3 regions of the Micrococcus luteus genome follow, and region 3 is predicted to be linked to each of the others. Evidence: riboswitches for the same ligand, from Rfam matches in the RefSeq annotation. Region 3 holds a riboswitch; each other region holds the start of a gene.

The links. A riboswitch is a leader RNA that binds a small molecule or an ion and turns the genes downstream of it on or off. The one in region 3 is predicted to bind S-adenosylmethionine.
Region 1: another riboswitch for S-adenosylmethionine. It lies ahead of MF605_RS07330 (methionine ABC transporter ATP-binding protein); the one in region 3 lies ahead of MF605_RS03070 (bifunctional o-acetylhomoserine/o-acetylserine sulfhydrylase).
Region 2: another riboswitch for S-adenosylmethionine. It lies ahead of MF605_RS03350 (flavin reductase family protein); the one in region 3 lies ahead of MF605_RS03070 (bifunctional o-acetylhomoserine/o-acetylserine sulfhydrylase).

The regions. Positions count from the first base shown of each region.
Region 1 covers NZ_JAKRLB010000013.1:34,677-41,838, forward strand. The annotation lists gene nrdI (class Ib ribonucleoside-diphosphate reductase assembly flavoprotein NrdI) at 1-464, shown strand, start outside; gene nrdE (class 1b ribonucleoside-diphosphate reductase subunit alpha) at 512-2,638, shown strand; gene nrdF (class 1b ribonucleoside-diphosphate reductase subunit beta) at 2,888-3,871, shown strand; SAM riboswitch class I at 4,154-4,251, shown strand; gene MF605_RS07330 (methionine ABC transporter ATP-binding protein) at 4,311-5,351, shown strand; gene MF605_RS07335 (methionine ABC transporter permease) at 5,348-6,028, shown strand; gene MF605_RS07340 (MetQ/NlpA family ABC transporter substrate-binding protein) at 6,082-6,945, shown strand; gene MF605_RS07345 (thioesterase family protein) at 7,048-7,162, shown strand, end outside.
Region 2 covers NZ_JAKRLB010000005.1:39,934-47,095, forward strand. The annotation lists gene MF605_RS03335 (FMN-binding glutamate synthase family protein) at 1-1,735, shown strand, start outside; gene MF605_RS03340 (MFS transporter) at 1,852-3,072, shown strand; gene MF605_RS03345 (cold-shock protein) at 3,273-3,476, opposite strand; gene MF605_RS03350 (flavin reductase family protein) at 3,715-4,239, opposite strand; SAM riboswitch class IV at 4,313-4,432, opposite strand; gene MF605_RS03355 (hypothetical protein) at 4,625-5,239, shown strand; gene MF605_RS03360 (Hsp15 family ribosome-associated heat shock protein) at 5,287-5,655, opposite strand; gene hisD (histidinol dehydrogenase) at 5,666-6,982, opposite strand; gene MF605_RS03370 (mechanosensitive ion channel family protein) at 7,117-7,162, shown strand, end outside.
Region 3 covers NZ_JAKRLB010000004.1:127,645-134,806, forward strand. The annotation lists gene MF605_RS03055 (phosphotransferase) at 1-426, opposite strand, end outside; gene MF605_RS03060 (CPBP family intramembrane glutamic endopeptidase) at 567-1,454, shown strand; gene MF605_RS03065 (VOC family protein) at 1,473-2,108, opposite strand; SAM riboswitch class IV at 2,286-2,401, shown strand; gene MF605_RS03070 (bifunctional o-acetylhomoserine/o-acetylserine sulfhydrylase) at 2,532-3,899, shown strand; gene metX (homoserine O-acetyltransferase MetX) at 3,896-5,026, shown strand; gene MF605_RS03080 (SGNH/GDSL hydrolase family protein) at 5,102-5,995, opposite strand; gene MF605_RS03085 (alpha/beta hydrolase) at 6,075-6,767, shown strand; gene MF605_RS03090 (RNA-binding S4 domain-containing protein) at 6,820-7,062, opposite strand.

The sequences.
Region 1 (7,162 bases), on a different contig from region 3:
CCGTCGCCGCGGACCCGAGCCACATCCGCTCGGCCGAGGCGCAGGGGCTCGTCCCCACCGACGCGGGACTGATCTACTTCTCCTCCGCCTCCAACTACACGCACCGCTTCGTCGAGAAGCTCGAGCTGCCCGAGGACCGGGTGGCTCGACTGCCGTTGATCACCCGGGAGCCCACCCTCGGGGCCACCGCCCCGTACGTCCTGATGACCCCCACCTACGGCGGGGGCAGCGGGCCGGGCGCGGTCCCGAAGCAGGTGATCAAGTTCCTCAACGTCCCGGAGAACCGTCACTGGATTCGGGGTGTGATCGCGTCCGGGAACACCAACTTCCATGAGGGCTACTGCCTGGCCGGCTACATCATCTCCCGCAAGTGCCAGGTGCCCCTCATGTACAAATTCGAGCTGATGGGCACGCCCGACGACGTCGAACGCGTCCGCGGCGGCCTGGAAGGACTGTGGACATGACCACCACCGCACCCACCGAGGCGGACCTCATCCGCCAGGCGAAGAACATGCCCGCCGAGTGGCAGAACCTCGGCTACCACGAGCTCAACGCCATGCTGAACCTCTACGGCGCCGACGGTCGCATCCAGTTCGAGGCCGACCACGCGGCCGCGCGCCAGTACTTCCTGCAGCACGTCAACACCAACACGGTGTTCTTCCACGACCTGGAGGAGAAGCTCGACTACCTGCAGAAGAACGACTACTACGAGACCGAGACGTTCGAGCAGTACCCGTTCGAGTTCATCCGAGGCCTGTTCGACCGTGCCTACAAGGCCAAGTTCCGCTTCCCGACCTTCCTCGGCGCGTTCAAGTTCTACACCTCGTACGCCCTGAAGACCTTCGACGGCAAGCGCTACCTCGAGCGCTACGAGGACCGCGTCGCCGTCGTCGCCCTCCACCTGGCCCGGGGCGACCAGGAGCTGGCCACCCATCTGGTGGACGAGATGATCGCCGGCCGCTTCCAGCCGGCCACCCCCACGTTCCTCAACTCGGGCAAGAAGCAGCGCGGCGAGCTCGTCTCCTGCTTCCTGCTGCGCATCGAGGACAACATGGAGTCGATCGCCCGCGGCATCAACTCCGCCCTGCAGCTGTCCAAGCGCGGCGGCGGGGTGGCCCTCTCGCTGACCAACATCCGCGAGCACGGCGCGCCCATCAAGCAGATCGAGAACCAGTCCTCCGGCGTCATCCCCGTGATGAAGCTCCTCGAGGACTCCTTCTCCTATGCCAACCAGCTCGGCGCGCGCCAGGGCGCCGGCGCGGTGTACCTCAACGCGCACCACCCGGACATCCACCGCTTCCTCGACACCAAGCGCGAGAACGCGGACGAGAAGATCCGCATCAAGACCCTCTCCCTCGGCGTCGTGATCCCGGACATCACGTTCCAGCTGGCGAAGAAGAACGAGGACATGTACCTGTTCTCGCCGTACGACGTCGAGCGCGTCTACGGGGTGCCGTTCTCCGAGATCTCCGTGACCGAGAAGTACTACGAGATGGTCGACGACGCGCGGATCAAGAAGACCAAGATCAACGCGCGCGAGTTCTTCCAGACCATCGCCGAGATCCAGTTCGAGTCCGGCTACCCGTACGTCGTGTTCGAGGACACCGTGAACGCCGCGAACCCGATCAAGGGCCGCATCACCATGTCCAACCTGTGCTCCGAGATCCTGCAGGTCTCCGAGGCCTCCGAGTACAACGAGGACCTGAGCTACGCCCACGTGGGCCAGGACATCTCCTGCAACCTCGGCTCGATGAACATCGCCAAGACCATGGACTCGCCGGACTTCGGCCGGTCCGTGGAGACCGCGATCCGTGCGCTGACGGCCGTGTCGGTCATGTCCGACATCCAGTCGGTGCCGTCCATCGCCAAGGGCAACGCCGCCTCCCACGCCATCGGCCTGGGGCAGATGAACCTCCACGGCTACCTGGCGCGCGAGCGCGTCCACTACGGCTCGGAGGAGGGCATCGACTTCACGAACATGTACTTCTACGCGGTGCTGTTCCACGCGCTGCGGGCCTCGAACCGGATCGCCATCGAGACCGGCCAGCGGTTCGGCGGGTTCGAGGACTCGAAGTACGCCTCCGGAGAGTTCTTCGACAAGTACACGGATCAGGAGTGGGCGCCCGCCACCGAGCGCGTCGCCGAGCTGTTCGCCGAGGCCGGCATCGCCCTCCCCACGCAGGACGACTGGCGTGAGCTGAAGGCCTCCGTCATGGAGCACGGCATCTTCAACCGCAACCTGCAGGCCGTCCCGCCGACGGGCTCGATCTCCTACATCAACAACTCGACCTCCTCGATCCACCCGGTGGCCTCGAAGATCGAGATCCGCAAGGAGGGCAAGCTCGGCCGCGTCTACTACCCGGCGCCGTACCTCACCAACGAGAACCTCGAGTACTACGAGGACGCGTACGAGATCGGCTACGAGAAGATCATCGACACGTACGCCGCGGCGACGCAGCACGTGGACCAGGGTCTGTCCCTGACGCTGTTCTTCAAGGACACGGCCACCACCCGTGACCTGAACCGCGCGCAGATCTACGCGTGGACGAAGGGCATCAAGACGATCTACTACATCCGCCTGCGCCAGCTCGCGCTGGAGGGCACCGAGGTCGAGGGCTGCGTCAGCTGCATGCTCTGACAGCCAGCCCTTCGAGGCGGGAAATCCGGCGTATTCCGCGCTTCTGAGCGCAGGTGCGCTCGATTTCCCGCCTCGAAGCGGGGCGGCGCGCCTGGCCGGGCGGGGCGGGCCCACGACGTCGCGAGCCCGGACCCGCCCGAGTGGCTGCCGCTGCCCCTGCGGGCCTAGACTGTCCCGGACCCGCGCCCCGATGACCGTGCTCCCGAGAGCCCCCGGAATCCGCGGATTCTCAACGAATTCTTCTGAAGGATGTGCCCTGCCGTGACCGAGACCCAGCAGTCCCACCTCGTCGAGGCGATCAACTGGAACCGCATTCAGGACGAGAAGGACGTGGAGGTGTGGAACCGCCTCGTCAACAACTTCTGGCTGCCGGAGAAGGTGCCGCTGTCCAACGACGTCCAGTCCTGGTCCCACCTCACGGACGAGGAGCGACTGCTCTCCATGCGCGTGTTCACGGGCCTGACGCTGCTGGACACGATCCAGGGCACCGTGGGCGCCGTCTCCCTCATCCCGGACGCCATGACCCCGCACGAGGAGGCCGTCCTCACGAACATCGCGTTCATGGAGTCGGTGCACGCGAAGTCGTACTCCTCGATCTTCTCCACGCTGGCCTCCACCCCGGAGATCGACGAGGCGTTCCGCTGGTCCCGTGAGAACCGGAACCTGCAGGCCAAGGCCGGCCTGATCGTGGAGCGCTATGACGGCCAGGACCCGTACAAGAAGAAGATCGCCTCCACCCTGCTCGAGTCCTTCCTCTTCTACTCGGGCTTCTACTGGCCCATGTACCTCTCCGCGCACGCCCGCCTCACCAACACCGCCGACCTGATCCGCCTGATCATCCGCGACGAGGCCGTGCACGGGTACTACATCGGCTACAAGTACCAGCGGAGCATCGAGACCCTGCCGGAGGAGAAGCGGGAGGAGCTCAAGGCCTTCACCTTCGAGCTGCTGTTCGAGCTGTACGAGAACGAGGTCGAGTACACCCATGACCTCTACGACGCCCTCGGCCTGGCCGAGGACGTGAAGAAGTTCCTGCACTACAACGCGAACAAGGCGCTGATGAACCTGGGCTACGAGCCCATGTTCCCGGCCGAGACCACGAACGTGAACCCCGCCATCCTCTCCGCGCTCTCCCCGAACTCGGACGAGAACCACGACTTCTTCTCCGGCTCCGGCTCCTCCTACGTGATCGGCAAGGCCGAGAACACCGAGGACGAGGACTGGGACTTCTGATCCCGTCCGCCTGAGGCCCTTGATGGGCCCCGCCGTCCGCAGGCCACCACGACGCCGGCCCGCACCTTCCCGTGAAGGTGCGGGCCGGCGTCGTGGTGGGGAGGGGTGCCACCGGCCACTGGATGGCAGGGGTTTGTCATATGGCGACACATGACGCGGGCCGGAGGCGGGGTCCAGCCCTCCGAGAGGTCGGGAAATGAGACCTGTGTCACGTCGTTCCTTCCACGGCGCCCCGGTGTGGTTGACTTTTTCCCTGCACCGGTGACGACGCCGGGGCGCCCCTCACCATCTTGAGCGGCCGAGAGATCTGGCTCGACGACGCCGCAGCAACCACACCCCCACCGACCGGGCGCAGGTGCTAACGCCAGGACCGATGGAAAGGACGGGAATGTCGTCTACCCCTGCTCTCAGCACGTCTGCGCATCCCATGGGCACGCCCATGATCGAGGTGCGTGGTCTCGAGAAGACCTTCCGCCAGGGCGCGAAGGAGATCCGTGCGCTGCGCGGCGTCGACCTCGCCGTGGCCCCGGGCCGCATCCATGGGATCATCGGCCAGTCCGGCGCGGGCAAGTCCACGCTCGTGCGGTGCCTGACCCTGCTCGAGCCCCCGACCTCCGGGACGGTCTCCGTGGCGGGCAAGGACCTGACCCGGGAGTCGCGCTCCGGCCTGCTGGACTCCCGCCGCCGGATCGGCATGGTCTTCCAGCACGCCAACCTGTTCTCCTCCCGGACCGCCCGCGACAACGTGGCCTATCCGCTCGAGGTCGCCGGCGGGTCCGATGCCACCGCGCGTCGGGCGCGCGCAGACGAGCTGCTCGCTCTGGTGGGTCTCGAGGGCTTCGAAGGGTCCTACCCGGCGCAGCTGTCCGGCGGTCAGAAGCAGCGGGTGGGCATCGCTCGCGCGCTCGCGTCGGACCCCGACGTGCTGCTCTGCGACGAGCCCACCTCGGCCCTCGACCCCGCGAGCACGGAGGGTGTCCTGACCCTGATCGAGGACCTTTCCCGGCGCCTGGGCCTGACCGTCCTGGTCATCACCCACGAGATGCACGTGGTCAAGCGACTGTGCCACGAGGTGTCCCTCCTGCAGGACGGGCGGATCGTCCAGTCCGGCGACCTCGGGGACGTGGCGTCCGACCTCGACTCGCCGCTGTCCGCCGCGTTGCTGCCGTTGCCCACGCCCCATGCCGCTCGGGACCAGCGCCTCGTGGAGGTGCTCGGCCGGGGCCGGGCCGCCTCCCTGCCCATCACCCAGCTGGTCCGCGACGCGGGCGCCGGCGACGTCGAGATCCTGGCCGGCACCGTCGAGGACCTCGCGGGGGAGCGCTTCTCCCACCAGCTCCTGGGCCTGTCCGCCACGGAGGCCTCGGCCGACGCCGTGGTGGCGCGCCTGCAGGAGGCAGGCCTGACCGCTCGCGTCCGCACGGCTCGGCAGGCAGCCCAGGACCACGTCACCGCGGATGAGATCGGAGGAGCCCGATGACCTGGCTCGAGAAGCTGACCACGAACCCGGCGATCACCGAGGCCCTGCCTGAGGCGGTCGTGGAGACGTTGCTGATGGTGGCGATCTCCGGCGTCGCCACCGTGCTGATCGGCGGCCTCCTGGGCATCGTGCTGCATGTGACCCGTCCGGGGGGATTGAATCCCATGCCCGCCCTCTACACGGTGCTGTCCGCCGTGATCGTCAACATCACGAGGTCGATCCCGTACGCCATCCTCATGGTGGCGCTCATCCCGCTGACCAAGTGGCTCGTGGGCACGGCGATCGGGCCCATCGCGGCGACCATCTCCCTGACCATCGGCACCGCGCCGTTCTTCGCGCGCCTTGTGGAGTCGGCGCTGCGTGAGATCCCCTCGGGCACCGTGGACGCCGCGCAGGTCATGGGCTCCACCCGTGGCCAGGTGATCCGCAAGGTCCTCCTCCCGGAAGCCATGCCCGGCCTGATCGCGGCGACGACCACCACCCTGGTGACGCTCGTGGGCTACTCGGCCATGGCCGGCCTGATCGGCGGCGGCGGCCTCGGCCGCCTCGCCTACAACTACGGCTACCAGCGATTCCAGACCGAGGTGATGGTCGTGACCATCGTCGTCATCGTCGTCCTGGTGCAGCTCATCCAGTGGATCGGCGACCTGCTGATCCGCCGCATGGACCACCGCTGACCTCTCACCTTCTTCTTCATCTCTCCACCCCTCCGATACGAAAGGCCCCTCCCATGGCTCTGTCACCCCTCTCCCGCCGCACCGCCCTCGGCGCCGGCACCGCCGCTCTCGCCCTCGCCCTCTCCGCCTGCGGCGCCAGCGGCTCCGACTCGGCGGCCTCCTCCGCCCCCACCCCGGACCCGGCGAATCCCGTCGTCGTGAAGGTGGGTGCGAACCCCGTGCCGCACGCCCAGATCCTCGAGTTCGTGGACGAGAACCTCGCGAAGGAGGCGGGCATCGATCTGGAGATCCAGGAGTTCGACGACTACCAGATGCCCAACACCGCGCTCAACGAGGGCAAGATCGACGCGAACTACTACATGCACGAGCCGTTCTTCAACAAGCAGGTCGAGGAGCGCGGCCTGAAGATGGAGCACGGCGAGGGCGTGCACATCGAGCCCTACGCCGCGTTCTCCCAGAAGTTCGACTCCGTGGACCAGGTGCCGGACGGCGCCACCGTGGCCATCACGAACGACCCCGGCAACCAGCCCCGTGCCCTCAAGATGCTGGAGCAGGCCGGCCTGCTCCAGGACATCCAGGACGACTCCGCCGCCCTGACCCTCACCCCCGAGCAGAACCCGAAGGGCCTGCAGTTCGAGGAGAACCAGCCGGAGATCCTCGTGCAGATCCTGGACGACCCGGCGGTGGACCTCGCCATCATCAACGGCAACTACTTCATCCAGGCCGGCATGACCCTGGAGGACGCCGTGGTGGTCGAGGAGATCTCCGGCGAGAACCCCTACGCCAACTTCGTGGCATGGCGCGAGGGGGAGAAGACCCCGGGCGTGGAGAAGCTCGACGAGCTGCTGCACTCGCCGGAGGTCAAGGAGTACATCGAGCAGACCTGGCCGGGCGGCGACGTCACCCCGTCCTTCTGAGTCGGAGCGTCCCTGACGGCGCCCCGCGCCTGCCTCATCGGCCGGTGACATCCCCGCGGGGACGTCACCGGCCGTCGTCGTCGTTCTGGCAGACTTCGGCCCATGACCGACATCACCTCCACCCCCGCGGCCTCCGTCGCCGACGATCCCCTGGCCTTCTACGTGCGCCTCGGCGAGCCCACCGTGGACGCCGACGGCGTCCGCACCTCCCGCGTGC
Region 2 (7,162 bases), on a different contig from region 3:
GCCGTTCGACCGGGACACCCGCTCGATCGTCTACGCCCGTGCGAAGGGCCTGGACAGCCACAAGGCGTTCGGCACCGAGCGGGACACCTCGGAGATCGGCTACGAGTTCCTGTTGCACTCCACCGCCCCGGTCAACCCGCCGGAGGAGCCCCCCACGGTGCGGATCGGCGGCCCGGACTGCCGCCGGCCCGTGGACATCTCGCTGATGAACATCTCGTCCATGTCCTTCGGCTCCCTCTCCGCCAACGCCGTGATCGCCATGAACAAGGGCGCCGGCCTGGGCGGGTTCATCCACGAGACCGGCGAGGGCGGCCTCACCAAGTACCACCGCGGCAACGGCGCGGACCTGTTCTGGGAGATCGGCTCCGGCTACTTCGGCTGCCGCAACGAGGACGGCACCTTCAGCCCGGAGAAGTTCGCCGAGAAGGCGCTGCTGCCCGAGGTCAAGGGCATCACCATCAAGATCTCCCAGGGCGCGAAGCCCGGCCTGGGCGGCATGCTGCCCAAGGAGAAGATCTCCCCCGAGATCGCCGAGGCCCGTGAGATCCCGATGGACAAGGACTGCCTGTCCCCGGCGTCCCACTCCGCGTTCCGCACCCCGCGCGAGATGGTCAAGTTCATCGAGCAGCTCCGTGAGCTCTCGGACGGCAAGCCGATCGGCATCAAGTTCTGCGTGGGCTCCCGCGTGGACGTGCTGGCCATGACCAAGGCCATCTGGGAGGAGCGGATCGCCCCCGACTTCATCATCGTGGACGGCTCCGAGGGCGGCACCGGCGCCGCCCCGCTCGAGTACTCGGACCGCGTGGGCACCCCGCTGACCGAGGGCCTCATGCTCGTGCACAACGCGCTCGTGGGCACCGGCCTGCGCCACATGATCAAGCTCGGCGCGGCCGGCAAGGTCGCCACCGGTTCGGACATCGTCAAGCGTCTGATCCAGGGCGCGGACTTCACCATGTCCGCCCGCGCGATGATGATGGCCACCGGGTGCATCCAGGCGCAGAAGTGCCACACGAACGAGTGCCCCGTGGGGGTGGCCACGCAGGACCCGCGTCTGATGCGCGCCCTCGACGTGGAGGACAAGGGCAACCGCGTCTTCAACTACCACCGCCTGACCGTGCGCGAGGCCGTGCAGATCATGGCGTCCATGGGCCTGACGCATCCGTCCCAGCTGAACACCCGCATGCTGCGCCGCCGCGTGGACCACCTGAGCACCCGCTCGTACGCGTCCATCTACCACTGGCTGCGCACGGACGAGCTGCTCAACGACCCGCCCGCCGGCTGGGCCATGGACTGGGAGGAGGCGGACGCGGACCACTTCGGCGAGCACGCCCGCGTGGACTACCTCACCGAGCGCGACCCCGAGTGGCGCTCCGAGCTGCTGATCCCGGGCCGCAAGGCGGCCGGCGCCCCCGTGCAGGGCTCCCCCATCTCCGGGACGGGCTCCACGCTGGTCGACGCCCGGCGGGCCGAGTCCGTGCCGCTGACCACGTCGCCGATGCCGCGCGTCAGCTCGCTGGGTGAGGGCGAGTCGCTGTGCACGCCCGGCGGCCGTCGTCGGGCCCCGCAGGACCCGGCACCCGCCGCCACCGCCGGCGAGACGCCCACCGACGAGAACGAGGGCCTGCCGGCGGAGGCCGGCGAGCGGCCCGAGCGCCAGGACGGCGAGGAGGTCACCCGGCGGGGGACCACCGGCCGCGTCGAGGGCGAGCACCGCGGCGAGGGCCGCGTCGGCTGACCCACCCCCGCAGTCACCCCCGCTTTCGAGGCGGGAAATCCACCTCACACGACGCCCCCGGGCGCCCATGAGATGGATTTCCCGCCTCGTCGCATGAGGGGTCGTAGCCTGGGGCCGTGACCCCGCCCGTCCCCGCCGCTCGCCGCCCCTCCGCGGCCCTGCTGTGGGTGCTGCTGGCGGCCATGGGCGCCGGGCCCCTGTTCAACTACGGCGTCTCCGCCTCCTCCACGGTCGTGATGGAGCGGCTCGACGTCACCTCGGGCCAGCTCGGCACCGTGATGACGGTCGTGTTCGCCGCGGCCGCCGTCACCTCCCTCGGCCTCGGCCGGGCCGCCGACCGCCTGTCCGCCCGCGCGCAGCTGAGCATCATCTTCGGCGGCACCGCCGCGGCGCTCGTGCTCGGCGCCGTCGCCCCGTCCCTGCCCGTGCTGTACGCGGCGGCCGCCGTCGCGGGCGTCACGCAGGCCATCTCCAACCCCACCACGAACCGGATCATCCGCACCGTGGTGCCGCCGGAGAGGCGCATCGGGTGGGTCGGGGTGAAGCAGTCCGGGGTGCAGGCGGCCCAGCTGGTCGGCGGCCTGTTCTTCCCGGCCGCGTCCCTCGCCCTGGGCTGGACGGGCGCCGCGCTGGGGGCCGCGGTGCTCATCGGGGCGCTCTGGGTGCTCGCCCTGGTCGCCGCCCCGCCGCTGCCCGGGGCGCCGCCGTCGGCCACCGGCCCCGCCGGCGGACGACGACGGCGGGACACCTCGCCCCTGCCGGCCACGGTCTGGTTCTTCGCGGCGATCGCGTTCCTCACCGGCCTGGGCATGCAGGCCACGAACACGTACCTGCCGCTGTTCGCCGTCGAGACGCTGGGAATGACGCTCGTGGCCGGCGGCGCCGCGGCGGCCGTGTCCGGGGTGGTGGGGGTGCTCTCCCGGATCGGGTGGAGCCGGCGGATGAGCTCCGGAGACCGGCCCACCACCCTGCTGGCCGTGATCTGCCTGGGTGCGGTGGCCGGCGTCGCGGTGTTCCTCGCCGCGGACCTGCTGGACCTGCCGGCCCTGCTGTGGGTGGGCGCCGCGGTGCACGGCCTGACGGTGCTGGGCGCCAACGTGGTGGTCAACGCGGGCCTGCTGAGCGAGGTGCCGGCCGAGCGGCTCGGCCGTGCGACCGGGGCGAACTCGATGGGCATGTACGCCGGCTTCGCCCTGGGCCCACTGCTGATGGGCGTGCTGCGCGACGTCACGGGCGACTACCGGGCCGGCTTCGCGGTCGTCGCGCTCGGGTATCTGCTGGCCCTGGGCGTGGTGCTGCTGCTGCGTCGCCACGTGGGCCGGCGGGGCGCGGCCTGACGCGCAGGGCCAGGACGAGGCCCACCCCGGAGGACCGCGCCTCAGCGACATCACCGCAGTGCAGCCCTGCGGTGATGTCGCAGCGCCGCGGTCGAACGGGCGTGCGGCGCAGTGCGCGGCGGGGCGTGGACGCCTGACACACGACGACGCCCCCGGTCCATACGGACCGGGGGCGTCGGAAGCCGTGCGTCAGGCGAAGATCAGAGCTTCGTCACGTTGGCGGCCTGGAGGCCCTTGGGGCCGTCCTGGGTCTCGAACTCGACGCGGTCGTTCTCCTGGAGCTCCTTGAAGCCCGAGCCCTGGATGGCGGAGAAGTGCACGAACACGTCCGCGGAGTTGTCCTCGGGGGCGATGAAGCCGTAGCCCTTCTCAGCGTTGAACCACTTGACAGTACCGACAGCCATGATGGTGTCCTTTCGATGTGCCCCCGCGGTGCGGTGGCGGTGTTGGACCGCGGCCCGGATGTGGGACGCGGGTGAAGCGGCGAGACTGAACCGCTTGCCCAACACTCATCGACGCCGGCGATGCCGGGCTGACGAGCAGTGAAGATGGCGGGATACAGCTTGATCAACTTCAGGCTCCATCATTGCACGGATCTCGCCGACCGGGAACCAGGGGCCCGATTGTTCACCTGGAGTTCGCTCAGAGCGCGCGCAGGCCGTGGAAGAGATTGCGGTGCAGGGCGGCCGGGGGAGCGGCGTCCGTGTGATCCGCGAAGGCCGTCACCTCCAGCAGCACCACCGTGTGGTCGCCCGCCGGGACCTCGGCGTGCACCCGCGTCTCGAGCCAGAGCGAGGAGCCCCCGATCAGCAGGGCGTCGTGCGGGCTGCGGTGCACGTCCAGACCGGCGAAGCGGTCGCCCTCGCGGGAGGCCAGCTGACGGCACAGCGGCGTCTGGTCCGCCGCGAGCAGGGAGACGCCGATCGCCCCGGCCCGGCGCAGGCGCGGCCAGGTGCGGGAGCTGTTCTGTGCGGAGAAGGACACGAGGGCCGGCTCCCAGGAGATGCCCACGCCGAAGGACGAGGACACCATCACCTCGGGGACGTCGTCGGCGAGGCCCGCCAGCGCGACGACCCCGGTGGGGAATGCCGAGAGGCCGGAGCGGAGGTTGCCGAGGGACAGGTCGGTGTCCCACGCGGCGGTGTGGGGTTCGTGGGTCAGGGTCATGGCGCGCGTCCTCTTCCGATGACTGGCGCGGCTCCGCAGACGGCGGGAACGCGGATCGCCCGGATCCGCGGAGGCGCGGTACTTGCCCGTCGGGGTGTCCGAGGGGCCGAATCATCACCTGGAGCACCCCACTACTGCGTGAGAGGGTTGCCGTCCCGCCGGCCAGGGCCGTGAATGACGGGAACTCGTGATTCTGGGGATCAGCCTACGGAGGGGTCCGTGGGGTGGTCAAAGCGCGGCGGTCGCGCGGCGTCATCCGAGCTGCCCGATGTGATGCTTGACACACCGCGCATCGCCAGCCAGGATCAAGCCACTCGAGAGGGGGGCTCGAGACCGCAGCCCGCGGCCCCGCAATCGGTTCTCTGAGAGGGATCGGATCATGCGGATGGACATCGAGAAGAAGCGTGCGGCATTGTCGGCCGCCGTGGTCGTCGCGGCTCTCCTCGGTATCGCCATCTCGGGATGCTCCGCTTCCCCGGGCAGCGTCTCCTCCACCGCGAAGGCATCCACCGCTGCGGCGTTCTCCGTCACCGTGACGTCAGCGGCCCCCTCGGCAACCCGGTCGGCCTCCGCCACCGGTTCGTCCGCGTCGTCACCCGCCGGTGAAGAAGCACTCCCCGCCGCGCTGTTCGAGGAGGACGGGATGACGTTGGTCGAGTACACGCGCCGGCATCCGGATGCGGACTATCTCGACCCGGAGAAGGAGTCCGTCCTGAAGGAGGCGGTCGGGACGGGCACACAGCAGATCACCGTGGACGCCCAACAGGGTGCGGTCCTTCGGGTCATCGTGCTGTGTCCTTCGGATGCCACCGGTGAGACGGAGATCCTGACCTCACGGGGTGGCGGGGGAACGAAGACCTGGATGGCCGGGTCGGAGGCGCTGTGCGGCGGCTGGTCGGCGGCGACTCCCCCCGTGGATGAGGCGGGGCCGATGACGTTCACCGCCACGGTGGACAACGACAAGCCGTTCCGGATGGTGCTGACCGCACCCTCCGCATGAGGCCGCCATCACGACGGCGGATGACGGCGCGGGGAGGACGGAGGCGCTCAGCGTCGGTCGCGGCCGCGCAGCGCGTCCAGCTGCCGGCGGTCCCGCTTGGTGGGCCGGCCCGCGCCGCGCTCGCGGTACGGCACCGCGAGCAGCTCACGCGGCACGGGCGGCGGGGAGTGGTCCACATACTGCTGCCGGGCCACGGGGGCACCCACCCGCTTGGCGATCAGCCCCGTGACCTCGAGGATCCGCTCACGTCCGTCCTGGCGCACCCGCACCCGGTTCCCGACGACGACGGGCGTCGCCGCCTTCACGGGCTCGCCGTCGATGCGCACGTGGCCTGCGCGCACGGCCGCCGTGGCCGCCGACCGGGTCTTGTACAGCCGCACGGCCCACAGCCACGCGTCGATGCGGACGCCGCTCACGCCCGCCCCCTCACGCGAAGCGGGCGCGGATCGCGGCGCCGTGCGCGGGCAGGCGCTCGTCCTCGGCCAGCACGCCGATCCCGTCCGCGACCTCCTCGAGCCCGGTCTCCGTGTAGCGGATGCGCTGCTGCAGGCGCAGGAACGTCACCGTGTTCAGACCGGAGGAGTGCCGGGCCGTCCCCGAGGTGGGGAGCACATGGTTGGACCCGGCCGAGTAGTCGCCCAGCGGCACGGGGGCGTACGGGCCCACGAACACGGCGCCGGCGTTGCGGATGCGCCCCACGAGGGCCTCGGGGTCGCGCGTCTGGATCTCGAGGTGCTCGGTGGCGTAGCGGTCGGAGACCTCCACGGCCTGGTCCATGTCCCGCACCAGCAGCACGCCGGACTGGGGGCCGGTGAGGGCCTCGCGGATCTGGTCCTCGTGGAACGCCCCGGGCACCTGCGCCTCGATCGCCGCCAGCACGTCCCGGAGCAGGTCCTCGGAGTCCGTGATGAGCACGGAGGCGGCCAGCGGGTCGTGCTCGGACTGGCTGATCAGGTCCGCGGCCACCCAGTCGGCGCGGGCGGTGCCGTCCGCGATCACGGCGATCTCGCTCGGCCCGGCCTCGGCGTCCACGCCGATCACGCCCTGCAGGGCGCGCTTCGCGGCGGCCACGTACACGTTGCCGGGCCCCGTCACCAGGTCGACGGGCGCGCAGAGCCACCCGCCGTCGTCGTCCTGGACGCCGTGCGCCAGCATGGCCACGGCCTGGGCGCCGCCGGCCGCGTAGACCTCGTCCACGCCGAGCAGCGCGCACGCGGCGAGCACGGTGGGGTGGGGCAGGCCGCCGTGGTCCCGCTGCGGGGGCGAGGTCACCGCGAGGCTCCCCACGCCGGCGGCCTGCGCGGGCACCACGTTCATCACCACCGAGGAGGGGTACACGGCGCGGCCGCCGGGCACGTACAGGCCCACGCGGCCCACGGGGGTCCAGTGGTTCTCCACGACGGCGCCCTCGCCGAGCTCGACCGTGGAGTCCTGGGGGTGCTGGGCGTCGTGCACGAGCCGGGCCCGGCGGATCGACTCCTCCAGGGCGGCGCGCACCCGCGGGTCGAGCCCGGCCAGGGCGGCCTCGAGCGCCTCCGCGGGCACGCGCAGGGCCGGCGGACGGACACCGTCGAACCGCTCGGCCAGGTCCAGCAGGGTCTGCTCGCCGCCGTGGCGGACCTGCTCGATGATCGGGGCGACCACCGGCACCACGGAGGACACGTCCACGTTCGCCCGCGGGATGATGCGGGACAGGTCCGCGGTGGCGGTGTCGAGTGGGCGCAGGTCGGTGACGGAGAGCACGGATTCCTCCAGAGGGGCGGCGGCGGGCCGGCGGGACGGGGCGCGACGACGGCCGGGCCCGGACCGCGCGGACGGTCAGGCTCCATTGTGCTCTTCTCCGGGGTGCGTCCGGGGGTGGGTGTCAGACTGTCGTCATGGTCTTCCCCGCGCTGCCCGCCCTCGCGACCCCGCCCCTGCTGG
Region 3 (7,162 bases):
CGGATCGCCCTCGTGCGGCGGGTGCGGCCCGCCCGGGAGGAAGCGCTGCAGCACCGCGGCGCCCGGGCCCGCGGGGACGGGGTCCGAGAGGGCGACCGGCACGGTCCACGGCACGTCGCGCTCGGCCAGGGCCGCGGCGAGCCCGTCGAGGAGGGCCAGGCGCCGGGGCAGGTGCGCTGCGGGGTCCCGCTCGGGCGCCCACCGCGCGGCGGGGGCGGCGCCGACCTCGTGGGCCCGCGTCATCCGGAGGACGCCGACGTCCTCGAGCACCAGCACGCGGTGGAACTGCCCGCCCTCCTCCACGGACGCCGCGGCCCAGTCGGCTGTGCGGAGCCGGCGGGCGAGGGCGGGGTCGAGGCCGGGGCGGAGGTGCTGCAGGGCGCGGTGGACCAGCTCGAGCTCGCTGGGGGCAGGCGGGGAGACCACACGACCACGCTAACCCTCCCTCCGCCCTCCCGGACTTTCGAACGTGACATCGGGGGAATGGGGACTTTCGAACGGGAGAAAGGCCCCACCTCACGTTCGAAAGCGCCCGGGGGGAGAGGGGCGGGCCGATACTGGAGGGCATGCCCGCCACCCCGCGCACGTCCCGCACCCCGGCCGTCCGACCCGCCCCCGCGCTGCCCGCCCCCTCGGCGCGCACGGTGCGGTGGGAGATCGCGATCGTCCTCGGCCTCTCCCTGGGGAAGTCGGCGGTCTACGCGATCGTCCAGCTCATCGACAAGGCCACCCAGGCCCCGCTCGGCGAGCAGACCACCGTCCTCAACCCGGCCCTGGCCGACCGCTGGGCCTTCGACCTGACCTATCAGCTGCTCGGCATCGGATTCGCGCTCGTGCCGGTGGCCCTCGTGCTGCACCTGATGCACCTGCGCGGCCGGGACCCGTTCCGGGTGCTCGGCCTCGACCTGCGCCGCCCCGGCCGCGACTTGGCCTGGGGCCTGGGCCTGTTCGCGGCCATCGGGTTGGGCACGCTCGGCGTCTACGCCGCCGGCCGGGCCCTGGGCCTCACGACGGCGATCGTCGGCTCGGCGCTCGGGGAGAGCTGGTACCAGGTGCCGGTCCTGCTGCTCTCCGCGCTGCGGCACGGACTGCTGGAGGAGGTCATCGTGGGCGCCTGGCTCGTCGACCGGCTCGGGTATCTGCAGCGGCTGCGCGCCGCGGGCCTGGCGCACGATCCGGCGCCGGCCGTGCCGTCGTCGTGGGTGAGCGCCGAGGGGCTGTACCTGCCGACCCGCGCGGCCGTCGTGGTGCTCGCCCTCGCGCTGCTGCGCGGGGCGTACCACCTGTACCAGGGGATCGGGCCGGGCGTGGGCAACGCCCTGATGGGCGTGGTGTTCGCGCTCGTGTTCCTGCGGGTGCGCCGGGTGATGCCGCTGGTCATCGCGCACGCGCTGCTGGACGCCGTCGGGTTCGTCGGCTACCCGCTGCTGGCGCGGGCGGGGCTGCTCGGCTGAGCGGCCCCGCCTCCGCGCTCAGAGCGTGACCTCGCCCTTCGGGGTGCGGAAGGTGACCGAGACGATGCCCGGGGTGCCGGAGGGCGCGACGTACTCGATGTTCACGTCCTGGACCTGGCCGTCCTCGTCGTCGCCGAGCCACTCGGCGAGGCGCTCGGGGGAGCCGGCGATGTTCAGGCGCTCGATGGTGGCCTGCGGCTCGGCCGCCTGCGAGGGGTGCATGTCCTCCTGACCGTCGGCCCAGCGCAGGATGAACGGCAGCTGCGGGTCCGCGAGGGTTCCCTTGACGCCGATCTGCCGCCAGGACAGCTCCCGGCCGTCCGGGAAGCGACGGTTGCCGGGGACGGCCTCACGGCCGAGGCGGCGCTCGAACCGGCCGATGTCCGTGGTGGCCACCGCCCAGCTCATCCAGCCGCCGCCCTGCTCGGTGCGGGCGCGCACGAGCTGGCCGAACGGCGCGCTGAGGGAGGCCGGGTGGTCCAGAGCCTCGACGACCTCCAGATACTGCCTGCCCGCCATGGGGAACAGGGCGTTCTGCGTGCCGAAGCGGGGGTGGACACCGCCCTTGATCCGCTCGATGCCCAGCGTCTCGGCGATGCGGGCGACCGTGGCGTCCAGGCCCTCGGGGCCGGCGGCGTAGGACACGTGGTCCATGCGACAGGTGTGCACTGCGCTGTTCCTCTCCGTTCCCGGGCTGCCCCGGGGGTTGACCTGGTGCGAGTCGCGGGGCGTCGAGCCCTTGACGGGTCGGGCGCCCCGTGCGGAGAGCGTATCCGCGGGTGACACGCGTGACGAAATCGTGGCGGGGCGGCGGGCTACACTCGGAGGCACGGTCACGAGAGTCAGCAACAGGCCCCGGCATGCTGACCGGCAACCCTCCTTCCGCGGTGGGGTGCCCCGGGTGACGACCAGGCCGGCCCCACAACGGACGCCGGCAAGCGCGGGCCGATCCCACGGCCCCTCTCGACGGCGCCGGGTCATCTCCGGCACCTCGACGACGCCGGTTCCCGGATCGGCACGTCGGCCGGCGGGCGGGGCGGCCGGGTCCGGCCCCTGAACCCCTCAGGAGGGTCCGCCATGACCGACCAGACCACCCAGACCCCCGACGCCTGGGGCTTCTCCACCGCGCAGGTCCACGCGGGCGTCGCCGTCGGCCAGCACGCCTTCGGTGCGACCGCCCTGCCGATCTTCCAGACCACCTCGTACGACTTCCCGTCCGCCCAGGTGGCCGCGGACCGGTTCGCGCTCAAGGACCTCGACCCGCTCTACACCCGCATCGGCAACCCGACGCAGGGCCCGGTGGAGGAGAAGATCGCCGCGCTCGAGGGCGGTGTGGGCGCGCTGCTGCTGGCCTCCGGCCAGGCGGCGACGACGTTCGCGATCCTCAACCTCGCCGGCGCCGGCGACCACGTGGTCGCCTCGGCCAGCCTCTACGGCGGCACGCAGAACCTGTTCAAGCACACCCTCGCCAAGGTCGGCGTCGAGACGACGTTCGTGACCGACCCGGACGACCTCGAGTCCTGGCGCGCCGCCGTCCGGCCGAACACCACGGCGTTCTTCGGCGAGACCCTCGGCAACCCGCGCGGGGACGTCCTGGACGTGCGCGCCGTCGCCGACGCCGCCCACGAGGCCGGCGTGCCGCTGATCGTGGACAACACGCTGGCCACCCCGTACCTGCTGCGGCCGATCGAGCACGGCGCCGACGTCGTCACCCACTCCGCCACGAAGTACCTCGGCGGGCACGCCGCGGCCATCGCGGGCGTGATCGTCGACGCCGGCACGTTCGACTACGCGCAGCACGCCGAGCGGTACCCCGGCTTCAACGAGCCGGACGAGTCGTACCACGGCCTCGTCTACGCGCGGGACCTCGGGGTGGGCTCGCCGCTCGGCGCCAACCTGGCCTTCATCCTCAAGGCGCGCGTGCAACTGCTGCGCGACTACGGCTCGGCCATCTCCCCGTTCAACGCGTTCCTGGTGAACCTCGGCCTGGAGACCCTGTCCCTGCGCATGGAGCGGCAGGTGGCCAACGCGGCCGCGGTGGCGCGCTGGCTGGAGGGCCGCGACGACGTCGAGCACGTGGTCTACGCCGGCCTGGAGTCCAGCCCGTGGCACGAGCGCGCCCAGCGCTACCTGCCGAAGGGCGCGGGCGCGTTCGTCTCCTTCGAGATCGCGGGCGGCCGCGAGGCCGGGGCCGCGTTCGTGGACGGGCTCACCCTGCACCACCACGTGGCCAACATCGGCGACGTCCGCTCGCTCGTGGTGCACCCGGCCTCCACCACCCACTCCCAGCTCACCGACGACGAGCAGCGCGCCGCCGGCGTCACCCCCGGCCTGGTGCGGCTCTCGCTCGGCGTGGAGGACATCGAGGACATCCTCGCCGACCTCGAGCGCGGCTTCGCGGCCGCCGCCCGCCGCGGCGACGACGACGCGGGGGAGCGGGCATGACCGCCGTCGCCACGCGTCCGTCGCGCACCGCGCTGCCCCGCGGCGGCCGCCACCGTCTGCGGGTCGGCGAGCTGCGCACCGAGACCGGCGGGCTGCTGCCCGACGTCGAGCTGGCCTACGAGACCTGGGGCACCCTCGCCGCCGACGGCGCCAACGCCGTGCTCGTGCTGCACGCCCTCACCGGCGACGCGCACGTGGCCGCGCACGAGGAGGACCCGACGCCGGGCTGGTGGGACGCCCTCGTCGGCCCGGGCCGCGCCGTGGACACGGACCGGTGGTTCGTGGTCGCCCCCGCCATGATCGGCGGCTGCCACGGCTCCACCGGGCCCTCGACGCCCGCGCCCGACGGGCGGCCCTGGGGCTCCCGGTTCCCGTTCCTCACGCTGCGGGACGCGGTCGAGGCCGAGCGGCGCCTGGCCGACCACCTCGGGATCGGCGCCTGGCGTGCCGTGATCGGCGGATCGATGGGCGGGGCCCGCGCCCTCGAGTGGGCCGCGACCCACCCCGCGCGCGTCGCCGGGGTGGGTGTGCTGGCCGCCACCGCGGCCTCCTCCGCCGACCAGATCGCGTGGGGCCAGGCGCAGACCGCGGCCATCCGCCTCGACCCGGACTTCCAGGGCGGCGACTACTACCCCGGCCCCGGCCCCGTGGCCGGCCTGGGCATCGCCCGGCGCATCGCCCACACCACCTACCGCACGGCGGGCGAGCTCGGCCAGCGGTTCGGCCGGGAACCGCAGGGCGTCGAGGACCCGTTCGGCGCCGTCGTCGGGGTGCCGGGCGGGCGCGGGCGCTACGCCGTGGAGTCCTACCTGGACCACCAGGCGGCCAAGCTCGCCGACCGGTTCGACGCGAACTCCTACCTCGTGGTCACCGAGGCCCTCATGGGCCACGATGTCGGGCGCGGGCGCGGCGGCGTGGCGGCGGCGCTCGCGGACTACCGGGGCCGGGCGTTCGTGGCCGCCGTCGACTCGGACCGGCTCTACCTGCCGGCCGAGTCCGAGGCGCTCGCGGCGGCGCTGCCCGCGCGGCCGCCGGTGCACACGATCGCCTCGCCCATCGGCCACGACGGGTTCCTCACCGAATACGGCCAGGTGGCCGACACGCTGAAGCGCACCCTCGCCCTCTGAGCTTTCGTTCGAGAAACGGCGGCGTGTCGCGGCACTGTCGTTCGGGAAACGGACCCCGGCCCCCGCCGGCCGGGCTCAGGGCTCGACGACGTCCAGCGGCTCGGTGTGGTCCGAGCCCTGCGGCATCGGCGCGCCGAAGAGCGGCTCGGGGACGGGGCGCTTGGCCGTGACGCCGTCGCCGGAGGAGACGCCGCGGATGCGGCGGACCATCCACGGCGCCAGGTGCGTGCGCACCCACGCGGCGTCCGACGCGCGGGCCTCGCGCCAGGTGCGTGGCGCCGGCGGGGACAGGCGCAGGTGCTCGAGGCCGTGCTCCACGCCGAGGGTGTCCAGCACCATCGCGGCGATCGTGTGGTGGCCGAGCGCGGAGAAGTGCAGGCGGTCCTCGGCCCACATCTCCCGCCGGGCGAGGTCCTTGAGTGACCACATGTCCGGCACCAGCGCGTCGTGCCGCAGCGCGATGGTGCGCACGTTCTCGTTGTAGATCGCCACGGTGCCGCGGATGCGGCCGATGACGGGCGTGCCCTTCACGTCGGTCGCGTTGAACAGCAGCACGGTGGCGCCGTCGGAGGCCAGGCGTTCGACGACGGCGTCCAGCCGGACCGCGATCTCGTCCGGGTCCGCGCCGCGCAGGATGTCGTTGCCGCCCGCGCAGACGCTGATGAGGTCCGGCCGCAGGGCGAGCGCCGGCTCCACCTGGTCCTCGGCGATCTGGTCCAGCAGCTTCCCGCGGACCGCCAGGTTGGCGTAGGCCAGGTCCTCACTGGGCGGGGTCAGGCGGGAGAGCTCCTCGGCCAGGCGGTCGGCCCAGCCGCGGTGGTAGCCGGGGCGGTCCGGGTCGGGGTCGCCGATGCCCTCGGAGAACGAGTCCCCGATGGCGACGTAGCGGCGCCACGGATGGGCGGCGGGGTCGTCGACCGGGGTCGCGTCGGAGGCGTGCGGAGGCTGGGAGGAGGATGGGTTGCCCACGGGTAGGATTCTGCCCGCGTCGCGCGGGAGGGGTCAACCTCCGGGTGGGGTGACCGCGCCGCTCGCTAGGCTGGCGGGCGTGAACGCGAACCCCACCCCCGCCGTCGAGCCCGTCGTCCGCTGGTCCCGCCCCGAGGGCGAGCGTACCGAGGACCTGCTGATCGTCCTGCACGGCTACGGCGCGAACGAGGACGACCTGTTCGGCCTCGTCCCGCACCTGCCCGAGCACGTCACGGTGGCCGCCGTGCGCGCGCCCCTGCCCCTGCAGCCGGGCTCCCACGCCTGGTTCCCGCTCTCCCAGGACCCGGTCACGGGGGAGCTGGGCTCCACCGCCGAGCCGGTGCGCGAGGCCGTCAAGGCCCTGCACGCCTGGGTGCAGGCCGTGCGCGGGGACTTCCGCACCGTCTCCCTGCTCGGCTTCTCACAGGGCATGGCCATGGCCACGTCGCTGCTGCGCCTGGACCCGGAGGCCTACGCGTGCACCGTGGCGCTGTCCGGCTTCGTGGTGGACCCGGAGCTCACCGAGCCGCAGCTGCGCGAGCTGTTCACCCGCGACGACGACGTCGCCCGCGTCCGACCGAAGGTCTTCTGGGGCCGCGGCCAGGAGGACCCGATCATCTCCGAGCCCCGGGTCGAGGAGACCCATGCCTGGCTGAACGCCCACGTGGACCTCATGAAGATCGTCTATGCCGGGCTCGGCCACGCGATCAACGAGCAGGAGCTGGGCCACGTGAAGGAGTACCTCGCCCACATGGTGCCGCCCCGCGGCTGACGCACCGGACACGCTCGACGACGGCGCCGCGGCCGCCCGACGGGGCGTCGGCTCAGGCCTGCCCGGCCTGGACGACGAACGCCTCGCCGTTGAACTCGACGACGTCCCCGTCGTGCAGCTGGGCGCCGCGGCGCGTCTCCACCGCGCCGTTGACGGTGACGAGCCCGTCGGTGACGACGTCGCGGGCCATGGCCCCGTCCTCCACGAGGGAGGCGAGCTTGAGCGCCTGGCCGAGGCGGATGGACTCGTCACGGATGGGCAGGGGCTGGGCGTCGGGTGCGTTCGTCTCGGTCATGGTGTCCATCATGGCCGGTAGGCTGGACGGGATCGACCGGCGCGCCGCGCCGGAACGGGCCCGCCGCGTCGAAGGCGGCCGGGTGCCGTCGTCGTCGTGA